2 regions of the Streptomyces stoeckheimensis genome follow, and region 2 is predicted to be linked to the other one. Evidence: riboswitches for the same ligand, from Rfam matches in the RefSeq annotation. Region 2 holds a riboswitch; the other holds the start of a gene.

Evidence for each region. Region 2 has a riboswitch for cyclic di-AMP ahead of ACE1OC_RS11040 (M23 family metallopeptidase). Riboswitches for the same ligand answer to the same signal wherever they lie in the genome.
Region 1: it holds a riboswitch for cyclic di-AMP, as region 2 does, so the genes downstream of both, ACE1OC_RS24885 (transglycosylase family protein) here and ACE1OC_RS11040 (M23 family metallopeptidase) in region 2, are expected to answer to the same signal.

The regions. Positions count from the first base shown of each region.
Region 1 is NZ_CP169550.1:5,470,274-5,475,564, reverse strand. It holds gene eno (phosphopyruvate hydratase) at 1-1,269, opposite strand, end outside; gene ACE1OC_RS24885 (transglycosylase family protein) at 1,608-2,315, opposite strand; cyclic di-AMP (ydaO/yuaA leader) riboswitch at 2,318-2,489, opposite strand; gene ACE1OC_RS24880 (transglycosylase family protein) at 2,766-3,887, opposite strand; partial or broken gene ACE1OC_RS24875 (cytochrome P450) at 4,031-4,174, opposite strand; gene ACE1OC_RS24870 (transposase) at 4,159-4,926, opposite strand.
Region 2 is NZ_CP169550.1:2,422,880-2,428,170, forward strand. It holds gene ACE1OC_RS11030 (HPr family phosphocarrier protein) at 1-5, shown strand, start outside; gene ACE1OC_RS11035 (GntR family transcriptional regulator) at 275-940, opposite strand; gene ACE1OC_RS11040 (M23 family metallopeptidase) at 1,134-1,940, opposite strand; cyclic di-AMP (ydaO/yuaA leader) riboswitch at 1,953-2,112, opposite strand; gene ACE1OC_RS11045 (M16 family metallopeptidase) at 2,340-3,707, opposite strand; gene ACE1OC_RS11050 (M16 family metallopeptidase) at 3,728-5,095, opposite strand.

The sequences.
Region 1 (5,291 bases), 3.0 Mb from region 2:
GCGCGGGAACGCGCTGCGGCCCGCGTACACCGCGGCGTCGTCGAGGATCTCCTCGATGCGCAGCAGCTGGTTGTACTTGGCGACGCGGTCCGAGCGGGCCGGGGCGCCGGTCTTGATCTGGCCGCAGTTCACGGCGACCGCGAGGTCGGCGATGGTGACGTCCTCGGTCTCACCGGAGCGGTGCGACATCATGCACTTGAAGCCGTTGCGCTGGGCCATCTCGACGGCGTCCAGGGTCTCGGTCAGCGAACCGATCTGGTTCACCTTGACGAGCAGGGCGTTCGCCGAGCCCTCTTCGATGCCGCGGGCGAGACGCTCGGGGTTGGTGACGAAGAGGTCGTCGCCGACGATCTGGACCTTGGAGCCCAGGCGGTCGGTGAGGGTCTTCCAGCCGTCCCAGTCGTCCTCGAACAGCGGGTCCTCGATGGAGACCAGCGGGTACGCCTCGACGAGCTCGGCGTAGTAGTCGGTCATCTCGGCGGCCGAGCGGGACTTGCCCTCGAACTCGTAGTTGCCGTCCTTGTAGAACTCGGACGCGGCGACGTCGAGCGCGAGCGCGATCTGGGTGCCCGGGACGTAACCGGCCTGCTTGATGGCCTCGACGATGAGGTCGAGCGCGGCGCGGTTCGACTCGAGGTTCGGCGCGAAGCCGCCCTCGTCGCCCAGACCGGTGGAGAGGCCCTTGGTGTGCAGGACCTTCTTGAGGGTGTGGTAGACCTCGGCACCCCAGCGGAGGGCCTCGGAGAAGGACTCCGCGCCGATCGGGGCGATCATGAACTCCTGGATGTCGACGTTGGAGTCGGCGTGCGACCCACCGTTCAGGATGTTCATCATCGGAACGGGCAGCAGGTGCGCGTTCGGACCGCCGAGGTAGCGGAAGAGCGGGAGGTCGGAGGCCTCGGACGCGGCGTGCGCGACGGCGAGGGAGACACCGAGGATGGCGTTGGCGCCGAGGGAGCCCTTGTTCTCGGTGGCGTCCAGGTCGATCATCGCCTGGTCGATCAGGCGCTGCTCGGTGGCGTCGTAGCCGACGAGCTCCGGGCCGAGCTGCTCGATGACGGCGAGGACCGCCTTCTCGACGCCCTTGCCCATGTAGCGGTTGGGGTCACCGTCGCGGAGCTCTACGGCTTCGAACGCTCCGGTGGAGGCGCCGGACGGGACTGCAGCACGGCCGGTGCTGCCATCGTCGAGGCCCACCTCGACCTCGACCGTGGGATTGCCTCGGGAGTCCAGGATTTCCCGGGCTACGACGACGTCGATGGACGGCACGAGCATCTCCTTCTGGGATGTGACGCTGGGTGTGCGGTGGCGTGTCAGGCCGTGGGATGGCCTTGCCGCTTAGAGCCTAACCGCCTCCGGGCACTCGGCCAGCCGACCGCCCGGTCCCTGGGACGAAAAAGGGCCTGAATGCCCCTCTTACAGGACATAGGACCCTTGATCATCGGGATTCCGGAGGGTCAGTCAGGCCAGATGCGCCCGCGCACAGCACCGCCCGGCGCGAAGGGGGTTGCGCGCCGGGCGGTGGAATTGCGTGGTGGATCTACGCGCCGGAATTACTGCGCGTCGCGAAAACGGCCGCGGCCGTTCTCAGAGCTTTCGACGGGGGTTCAGCCGAGGTTCAGCTTCTGACCCGGGTAGATCAGGTCGGCGTCCGAGACGATGTCCTTGTTCAGCTCGAAGAGCTTCTCCCAGCCACCGGACACCTTGTTCGCGTCGGCGATCGCACCCAGCGTGTCGCCGGACTTGACCTCGTACGAGCCGTTGCCCGTCTTGGGGGCCTCGGTCTTCGGCGCGGCAGCGGCGGCCGGACGCTCGGAGCGAGTGGTCGGAGCCTCGACGCGCTTGGTCTCCTTCTTCGACTCGGCCTTCTTCTCCTGCTTCGGCGCCGGCTTCGGCTGGGTCTTCGGCTTGGAGGGGGTCTCCGCCGAGCCACCGGTGTAGGAGGAGTTCGACAGGCCGACGCCGCAGGACGGCCAGGCGCCCTTGCCCTGGCCCTTGAGGACCTTCTCGGCGATGGCTATCTGCTGCGACTTGGAGGCCTGGTTGGCCTGCGCGGCGTACGCCTTGCCGCCGTACGCGGCCCACGTGGAGGACGAGAACTGCAGGCCGCCGTAGTAGCCGTTGCCCGTGTTGATGGACCAGTTGCCGCCGGACTCGCACGCGGCGACGCGGTCCCATTCACCGGCGGTCGCGGCGGAAGCGGTGCCCGCGGCCATCAGCGGCGCGGCCACGGCGACACCTGCGACACCTGCGAGCGTGACGATGCGGACGGCCTTGGAGCCGCGACGGTGCTTGCCCTTGCCCGAAAGCAGCATGGAGTTCTCCTCACCGACGCCTACGAGGTGAGCTGTCGGGTTCGGGCGAGTGAGTGCCCGGCCGAGCGACCTAGCGCTTGGCTTAACCCCTAGCCGGTTCCGTGACCGTCTCTCAACGGCCGGTTCCGGCGCCTACCTTGGTTCCCCCGCTCCTGCCTTCGGCGCTTTACGCGACGAGTGTTCCCTCCGTCCGCCGGCAGGATTCGGCGATGCGGTCGAAGGAGCCCGCGGTGGCGAGCGATTCAGAAGGTAGACAGGTCTCCCCCCGATGTTCAACGAGGGACATCGGGAGGAAACGGTGCCTACTTGCGCCCTCCGGAAGGACGTTTGCGCAGGTGAGGGCGGGGTTTGCGGAACCGTCCGGGCCAGACACGCCAGTTGACCTGAAGAGACACATGTCTCACTTACAGAAAACGGACAATCAGCTGGTTCCGGACGCCTTAAGTGCCCTTATTGGTGCGTTAGATCCAGGTTCTGGCCGGGCTTGATCAGGTCCGCATCTCCGCCGATGACCTGCTCGTTGGCCTCGTAGAGCCCCTTCCAGCCGCCCTTCACGCCATTGGCGTCCGCGATCTCGGCGAGGCTGTCGCCCGCCTTCACGGTGTACGTCGGCTCCGACGCGGCATCAGATGCGGCGGGCGTTTCGACCGCGGCCTGGCCGCGGTGCTTGCCGCCGCCCTCGGTCGAGCCGGGGGTCGCCGGAGCGCTCGGGGCGGCGGAATCGCCGGGTGCGGCCGGAGTCGTCGGGGCCGTGGGGTCAAGCGGGTTGACCGGAATGACCGGGTTCGCCGAATCGCCGGGGATCACTGGATTGCCCGGGTTTATCGGGTTCGTGGCGTCCCCCGGGCCGGACGGGGGCACGGGAGCCGTCGGGTCCACCGGCACGGTCGGGTCCACGGACGGCGGCGCCGGAGTCGTGGGGTCCACCGGGGCGACGGGGCCCACCGGGGCGGTGGGGTCCAGGGGGCTCGTGGGAGCCGTCGGGTCGCCCGGGAGTCCGGGAGGCGGCGTCTGGAGGTCCGGCGCGGGCATGACGGGCAGTTCGCCGGGCACGCCGATCGGGTAGTCGGGCAGCGGCGATTCCGACGGAGCCGGGCTCTTCGGCGTCGGGGCCCCGAAGTCCGTGGACGGCTCGCCCGAGCCGGCGTGGGGCACGGAGTCGTCCGGGCGGGACGGGGCGGGGGTGGCGGATCCGGAACCGCCGGGCAGACCCGGGTCGACCACGGCGGCGGGCGCGTCCTGCGTCAGCCCGGCCGGCACGCCGCACAGCGGCCACGCCTGGGGGCCCTGGGAAGCCAGGACCCGTTCGGCCACGGCGATCTGCTGGGAGCGGCTGGCGAGGTCGGCGCGCTCGGCGAAGTCGAGCCCGCCCGCGTTCTTCCACTGCTCCTGGCTGAACTGCAGCCCGCCATAGGTGCCGCCGCCGAAGTTGGCACTCCACGTGCCACCGCTCTCGCACTCGGCGACCTTGTCCCATGTGGAGGTCTCCGCAGCGCTCGCGCCGGTGGCCGCGAGCAGCGGCAGGGCGAGTGCGGTGCCGGTGACTCCGGCGGTGACGACAAGTGCGGGCACTTGTCGGGGGCGTCTGTGGCGGCCGTTCCCGGAACGCATGAGGCTGCACCTTTCGCATAACGGCGGGGTAACGGCAGAACCTAGCCGCCTTCGAACGCCTGTCACAAGTTTGGGCAGTCAACTGACTTCAGGTCAGGCCGGTTTCAGGCGTTTTGGGCGGTGGATTCGGCAGTGAAGCGGACCGGGAGCGTCCGCAGCCCCCGCATGATGAGCCCACCGCGCCACCTCAGCTCCTCGGGAGGCACTGCCAGTTCCAGGTCGGGCAGCCGCGTCAGCGGGGTCGCGAGCCGGAAAGCGGTCCCATGGTCTCGGCGCCGCGCACCGTCACGCGCAACGGCGGGATGGTGGGGCGGACGTACACGGGCGTCCCCGCACACCGCTCGTTCAGCCACGCCACCAGCAGCGGCCATGCCCCGCGCTGCCACCACGACAGCTGTCGCTCACGGACGCGCTGCGCCGGCCCGAATTTCGCGGGGATCTCCGTCCAGGTGATCCCCGTACGCAACCGGTGCAGCATGCCGTTCAGCGCCAACCGCAGGTCGATCTTGGTCTTGGTGAACGACGCAGGCGGGTAGATCGCTTCCAGGACGCTCCGCACGCCGGCCCACTCCTCCTCCGCCACATCAGCCGGGCCTGACTTCTTCTTGAAGCGGTGATTCTCGGCCTCGACCTGCACATCGAACAGGCTGAACAGTTCCGCCTTCTCCTCCAAGCCGGGAGCCCCCGGGCTCAGCCGCCTGCCGGAAGGCCACTCCTGGAAGCGCTCCTCGCCAAGGGACTCAGCGAGCTGTTCCCAGACCTCGCTCTCGACCTCGTCCGCGTTCAGGTAAACGTCGTCACATCCACGGACGTTTCCCTTGCAGCGGTACAGGCGTGTCTCTCGGCCTCGGCCCCCTCCGCCGGTGTAGACCTCACCGCAGTTGCCCTTGATCCGCGTGGACAGGGGGTACAGGGAGTTCTCACGACGGGACTCGAGGCTAAGTCCTTCCACGGCGGAACGGAGCTGCGCGCGACGTGCCGCGTCGAAGACCTCCGGCATGGGGATCTTGACGGCATCTCCGTACTTGCGCTGTCCGTCCTCACCGACCGCTGTCTTGCCGCCTTCCTTCCGGTAGGTGACGCAGAGGTCAAGGACGGGCTCACTGCCGAGACGCTTGATGAGGTTTGCGACGGTCCAGGGACGCCCGCTACGGGTGACCCTGTTGTTGCCATTGAGGTGCGCGCAAGTCTCGGAGTAGTTCAGCTCGAGATCGATCAGGCAGTGCGCTGCCATGCCCAGAGTCCGGACTTCCTCCTCGCACAGAACGATGGTCGATCCGCGCCGCCCCTTGTTCAACAACTCGAAGCCGTACGGCGGTGGCCCACCTGCCCAGCCGCCCGCCTGTAGCTTCCATTCCCTGCCGC
Region 2 (5,291 bases):
TCTGACCCCTTCGGGTTCGACCCGCAGGACTTGCTGGACTTACTGGACTTGCACGGCGAAGCCGTTGCCCCCGACCACCACGGTCGAGGGCAACGGCTTCACTGCTTTCCGCACGGGAGTCCGGCCGGACATACGCGCGCCGCCATTCCGGCGCACTCCATTCCGGCGGATCCATTCCGGCGGCCGGAATTCAGACAGCAAAAGCCGCGCGGGGCGCCGGGCGCACGGGCCGAATTACCCGGCCCGGATATCCCCCCTTTGTATACGGCGTTTGTTAATGCGGAACGCTTGCCGTGTTTACGGCAGGTTGCAAAGTCCTCACGCGCATCCGGTGCGCCCCCGCCGCCCGGTCCACGTGCGCCGCGGTCAGCGCCCGGGCCCGCTCGGCGTCACCCCGGGCCACCGCGTCCACGATCGCGCCGTGCTCCGCCCAGGACTCCACGGGCCGCACCGGGGCCTCCACCACGTACATCCAGGCCACCTTGTGACGCATCTGGGTGAGCAGCGCGATGAGCCCGGGACTGCCCGAGGCCTGGGAGAGCGTCTCGTGGAACCAGCCGCCCAGGGACCGCAGATCCTCCCCCTGGCCCCTCCTGGCCCGCTCCTGGCCCAGTCTGACCAGGCCGCGCAGCACCTTGAGGTGGGCCTCGCTGCGCCGCCGGGCCGCCCGGGCGGCCGCGAGGGGCTCCAGGAGCATCCGCAGCTCCAGGAGGTCGGCGGCCTCCTGTTCGGTCGGCTCGGCCACGCAGGCACCCGCATGCCGGCGGGTGGTCACGAACCCCTCGGACTCCAGCGTGCGCAGCGCCTCGCGCACCGGGACGCGCGAGACCCCGTACCGGCGGGCCAGCACCTCCTCGGTCAGCCGGGCGCCGGGCCCGAACACCCCGGAGACGATGTCGTCGCGGATCGCTGTGCATACCGTGTGCGCGGGAATACGCAAGACCGGACCTCCGCCTATTTTCGTATGGCTGTGCGCGTTGCGACTCTATTGCAACACACGATAATTTCCGAGGACGGCCGGAAATACGAAACATTCACACATCGCGCAACGCGAAGGCCGAAGTACGACGAAGGCCCCGGCTCTCAAAGAGCCGGGGCCTTCGCGGAAGACGCGTGGTGCGGAGCGCAGCGGGTCAGACGGTGACGCCGTGCGAGCGCAGGTACGTGATCGGGTTGATGTCCGTGCCGTAGTCGGCGCCGGTGCGGGCCTCGAAGTGCAGGTGCGGGCCGCTGGAGTTGCCCGTGGAGCCCGACAGGCCGATCTTCTGGCCCGGGGTGACCTGCTGGCCGACGGAGACGCTCAGCGAGGACATGTGGCCGTACTGGGTGTACGTGCCGTCGGCGTGCTTGATGACGACGTTGTTGCCGTACGCGCCGCCGTAGCCCGCCTCGACCACGGTGCCGAGGCCCACGGCGTGCACCTCGGTGCCGGAGGCGGCGTGGAAGTCGATGCCGGTGTGGCTGCCGGAGGACCACATGCCGCCACCCGCGTGGTACTGGGTGCTGACGTAGGTGTCGTCGAGCGGGGAGACGAAGGTGTTGAGGCGCTTGCGCTCCTCTTCGCGGGCGGCGCGCTCGGCGGCCTCGCGCTCGGCCTTGGCCTGGGCTTCGGCCTGCGCCTTGGCCTCGGCGGCCCGCTGCCTGGCGTCGGCCTCGGCCTGCGCCTTGGCGGCGGCGGCCTCGGCGGCCCGCTGCTGGGACTGGGCCTGGGCCTCGACGTCACCGGCGAGCTCGTCGGCCACCACGATGGTGTTGAGGGTGCCGGTGTCCTCGATGGAGGGGCTGTGGTCCGCGGCGAACGCGGGGCCGGCCAGGGAGCCGACGACACCAGTGGTGGCGAGGGCGGCTATGCCGGCGTAGCCGGCGGTCCTGCGGCTGAGACGACTCGAACCACGGTGCTTGCCGGAACCGGAACCGGCTGCACGACTGCCAAACGCCATGAAGGGGTTGATCCTTTCCTTCCCTCTCGCCTACCGGGTTAGCTGACGGGTTCGGAGCAGGAAGGTCTCCTACGGGCCCCCTCTTGCGAGGCGGTCCGATTCACCCCAGGGACACAAGTGGGTCCCCGGCTCCCCAGGCTCGCGCCTGACGGGGACTCGGCGATCGCTGTCCGGTGCCGCGGACGCGGCGGTTACAACTGACGAACAGCACGGCCGACGCTAGGCGGATCATCAGTCAATCGCCAAACAGACACGCCCTTTTGTTGCGTACGCCACACCACATACAAGCAACCACACCACTAAAGGCCAAATAAAGGACAAAAGGGACCCCGGCGGACAAGCCGCCGGAGCCCCTTGAGCGGCGGGCCAGTTGACGGCCCGCCGGAGATCAACTGACGATCAGTTGGTGACCACGGTCACGTCGCCGATCCCGAGGGCCCGCACCGGCTCCTCGATCTGCGAGGCGTCGCCGACCAGGACCGTGACCAGACGGTCCACCGGGAAGGCGTTGACGACCGCCGAAGTGGCCTCCACCGTCCCGGTTTCAGCGAGCCGCGCGTACAACTGCGCCTGGTAGTCGTCCGGCAGCTCCTGCTCGACCTGGTCGGCGAGCGTGCCCGCGACGGAGGCGGCCGTCTCGAACTTCAGCGGGGCCACCCCCACCAAGTTCTGCACGGCCACGTCCCGTTCGGCGTCGGTCAGGCCGCCCTCGGCGAGGGTGCGCAGCACCGTCCAGAGGTCGTCCAGCGCCGGGCCGGTGTTGGGGGTGTCCACCGAGCCGCTGATGGCGAGCATCGAGGCGCCCTTGCCGTCGGCGGTGGAGCGCAGCACCTGGCCGAAGGCGCGCACGCCGTACGTGTACCCCTTCTCCTCGCGCAGCACCTTGTCCAGCCGGGAGGTGAGCGTGCCGCCGAGGCAGTACGTACCGAGCACCTGGGGCGCCCAGACCCGGTCGTGCCGGTCCGCGCCGATGCGGCCGATCAGCAACTGCGTCTGGACCGCGCCGGGCCGGTCCACGATGACCACGCGGCCCGTGTCGTCGGCGGTGATCGGCGGGACCGGGCGCGGGGCGGTGGTGTCACCGGTCCACGCGCCCAGGGTGTCGGCCAAGACGGCGTCCAGGTCGATGCCGGTCAGGTCGCCGACGACCACCGCGGTGGCGGTCGCGGGGCGCACATGGGCCTCGTAGAAGGCCCGTACGGCCGCGGAGTCGATGCGGGCGACGGTCTCCTCGGTGCCCTGACGCGGGCGCGACATCCGCAGGGTGGCCGGGAAGAGCTCCTTCGAGAGCTCCTTGGCGGCGCGGCGCTGCGGGTTGGCGCTCTCGTGCGGGATCTCGTCGAGCCGGTTGCGCACCAGGCGGTCGACCTCGGCGTCGGCGAAGGCCGGCGCGCGCAGCGCCTCGGCGACCAGCCCCAGCGCCTTGTGCAGGCGGGAGGCCGGAACCTCCAGGGAGACCCGCAGGCCCGGGTGGTCGGCGTGCGCGTCGAGGGTGGCGCCGCAGCGCTCCAGCTCGGCGGCGAACTCCTCGGCGGAGCGCTTGTCGGTGCCCTCGGACAGGGCGCGCACCATGATCGTGGCCACGCCGTCGAGGCCCTCGGGCTCCGCGTCGAGCGGAGCGGCGAGGTTGATCTCGACCGCGACCACCTGCTGGCCCGGGCGGTGGCAGCGCAGCAGGGTCAGGCCGTTGGCCAGCGCCCCGCGCTCGGGGGCCGGGAAGGCCCACGGCTGCGGCTCCCCGGCCTCGGGGCGCGGGTGGAAGGTCATCGTGACGGCTGCGGTGTCGCTCACTGCTCCGCCCCCTCGTTCTCGTCGCTCGCGTCGGTCTCGTCAGTGTCATCAGCTGCGTTGGCTTCGAGCGGCTCGTAGACGAGCACCGCCCGGTTGTCAGGGCGCAGTCGGGCCGCGGCCACGGCCTGCACTTCCTCGGCGGTGACGTCGAGGACGCGCTGGACGGCGGTCAGGGCGAGCTGCGGGTCGCCGAACAGCACCGCGAAGCGGCACAGTTCGTCGGCGCGGCCGGCCACCGTGCTCAGCCGGTCCAGCCATTCGCGCTCCAGCTGGGCCTGCGCGCGCTCCATCTCCTCGGCCGTCGGGCCCTCGGCGGCGAACCGCGCGAGCTCCTCGTCGACGGCCGCCTCGATGGCGGGCACCTCGACGCCGCTGGAGGTCTTGACGTCCAGCCAGCCCAGCGAGGGGGCGCCGGCGAGGCGCAGCATGCCGAAGCCGGCCGCGACGGCGCTCTGGTCGCGGCGCACCAGGCGGTTGTGCAGACGGGAGGACTCGCCGCTGCCCAGCACGGTCAGCGCCACGTCGGCGGCGTCGCACTCGCGGGTGCCGTCGTGCGGGAGCCGGTAGGCCGCCATCAGCGCGCGGGCCGGAACCTCCTCGACGACCTCCTCGCGCAGCTGCTCGCCCATGATCTCGGGCAGCGAGCCGTCGCGCGGCGGCTGCTTGCCGTCGTGGCCGGGGATGGTGCCGAAGTACTTCTCGACCCAGGCGAGCGTCTTCTCGGGGTCGATGTCGCCGACGACCGAGAGCACCGCGTTGTTGGGCGCGTAGTACGTACGGAAGAACGCGCGGGCGTCCTCCAGGGACGCGGCGTCCAGATCGGCCATGGAACCGATCGGGGTGTGGTGGTACGGGTGGCCCTCCGGGTAGGCCAGGGCCGTCAGCTTCTCGAAGGCCGTGCCGTACGGGACGTTGTCGTACCGCTGGCGGCGCTCGTTCTTGACGACGTCGCGCTGGTTCTCCATGGACTCGTCGTCCAGGGCGGCCAGCAGCGAGCCCATCCGGTCCGCCTCCAGCCACAGCGCGAGCTCCAGCTGGTGGGTCGGCATCGTCTCGAAGTAGTTGGTCCGCTCGAAGCTGGTGGTCCCGTTGAGGGAGCCGCCGGCGCCCTGGACCAGTTCGAAGTGGCCGTTGCCGGAGACGTTCTTCGAGCCCTGGAACATCAGGTGCTCGAAGAGGTGAGCCAGGCCCGTACGTCCCTTGACTTCGTGGCGCGAGCCGACGTCGTACCAGAGGCAGACCGCGGCGACCGGGGTCAGGTGGTCCTCGGACAGCACCACGCGCAGGCCGTTGGCCAGCCGGTGCTCGGTCGCTGTGAGGCCGCCGGAGCCGGCGTGAGCTGTGGCCGTGTGACCCATGGGCATGTGGTCCCTTCGATCGCGATGCAGAGATTCCTGTCAGACCTGCCACTGTATGCAAGCGTGTCGGCCGGCGGAGAAGTTCCCGGCCCAGTCCTGGGTCGGAGTCGGCGTTGTCGGTGCCTCGGGCCACAATGGTCCGCGTCACCCCTGTCCGAAACCGGTCCGCCCCCCGTACCGCCCCCGTCCCAGCCCAGTCCCA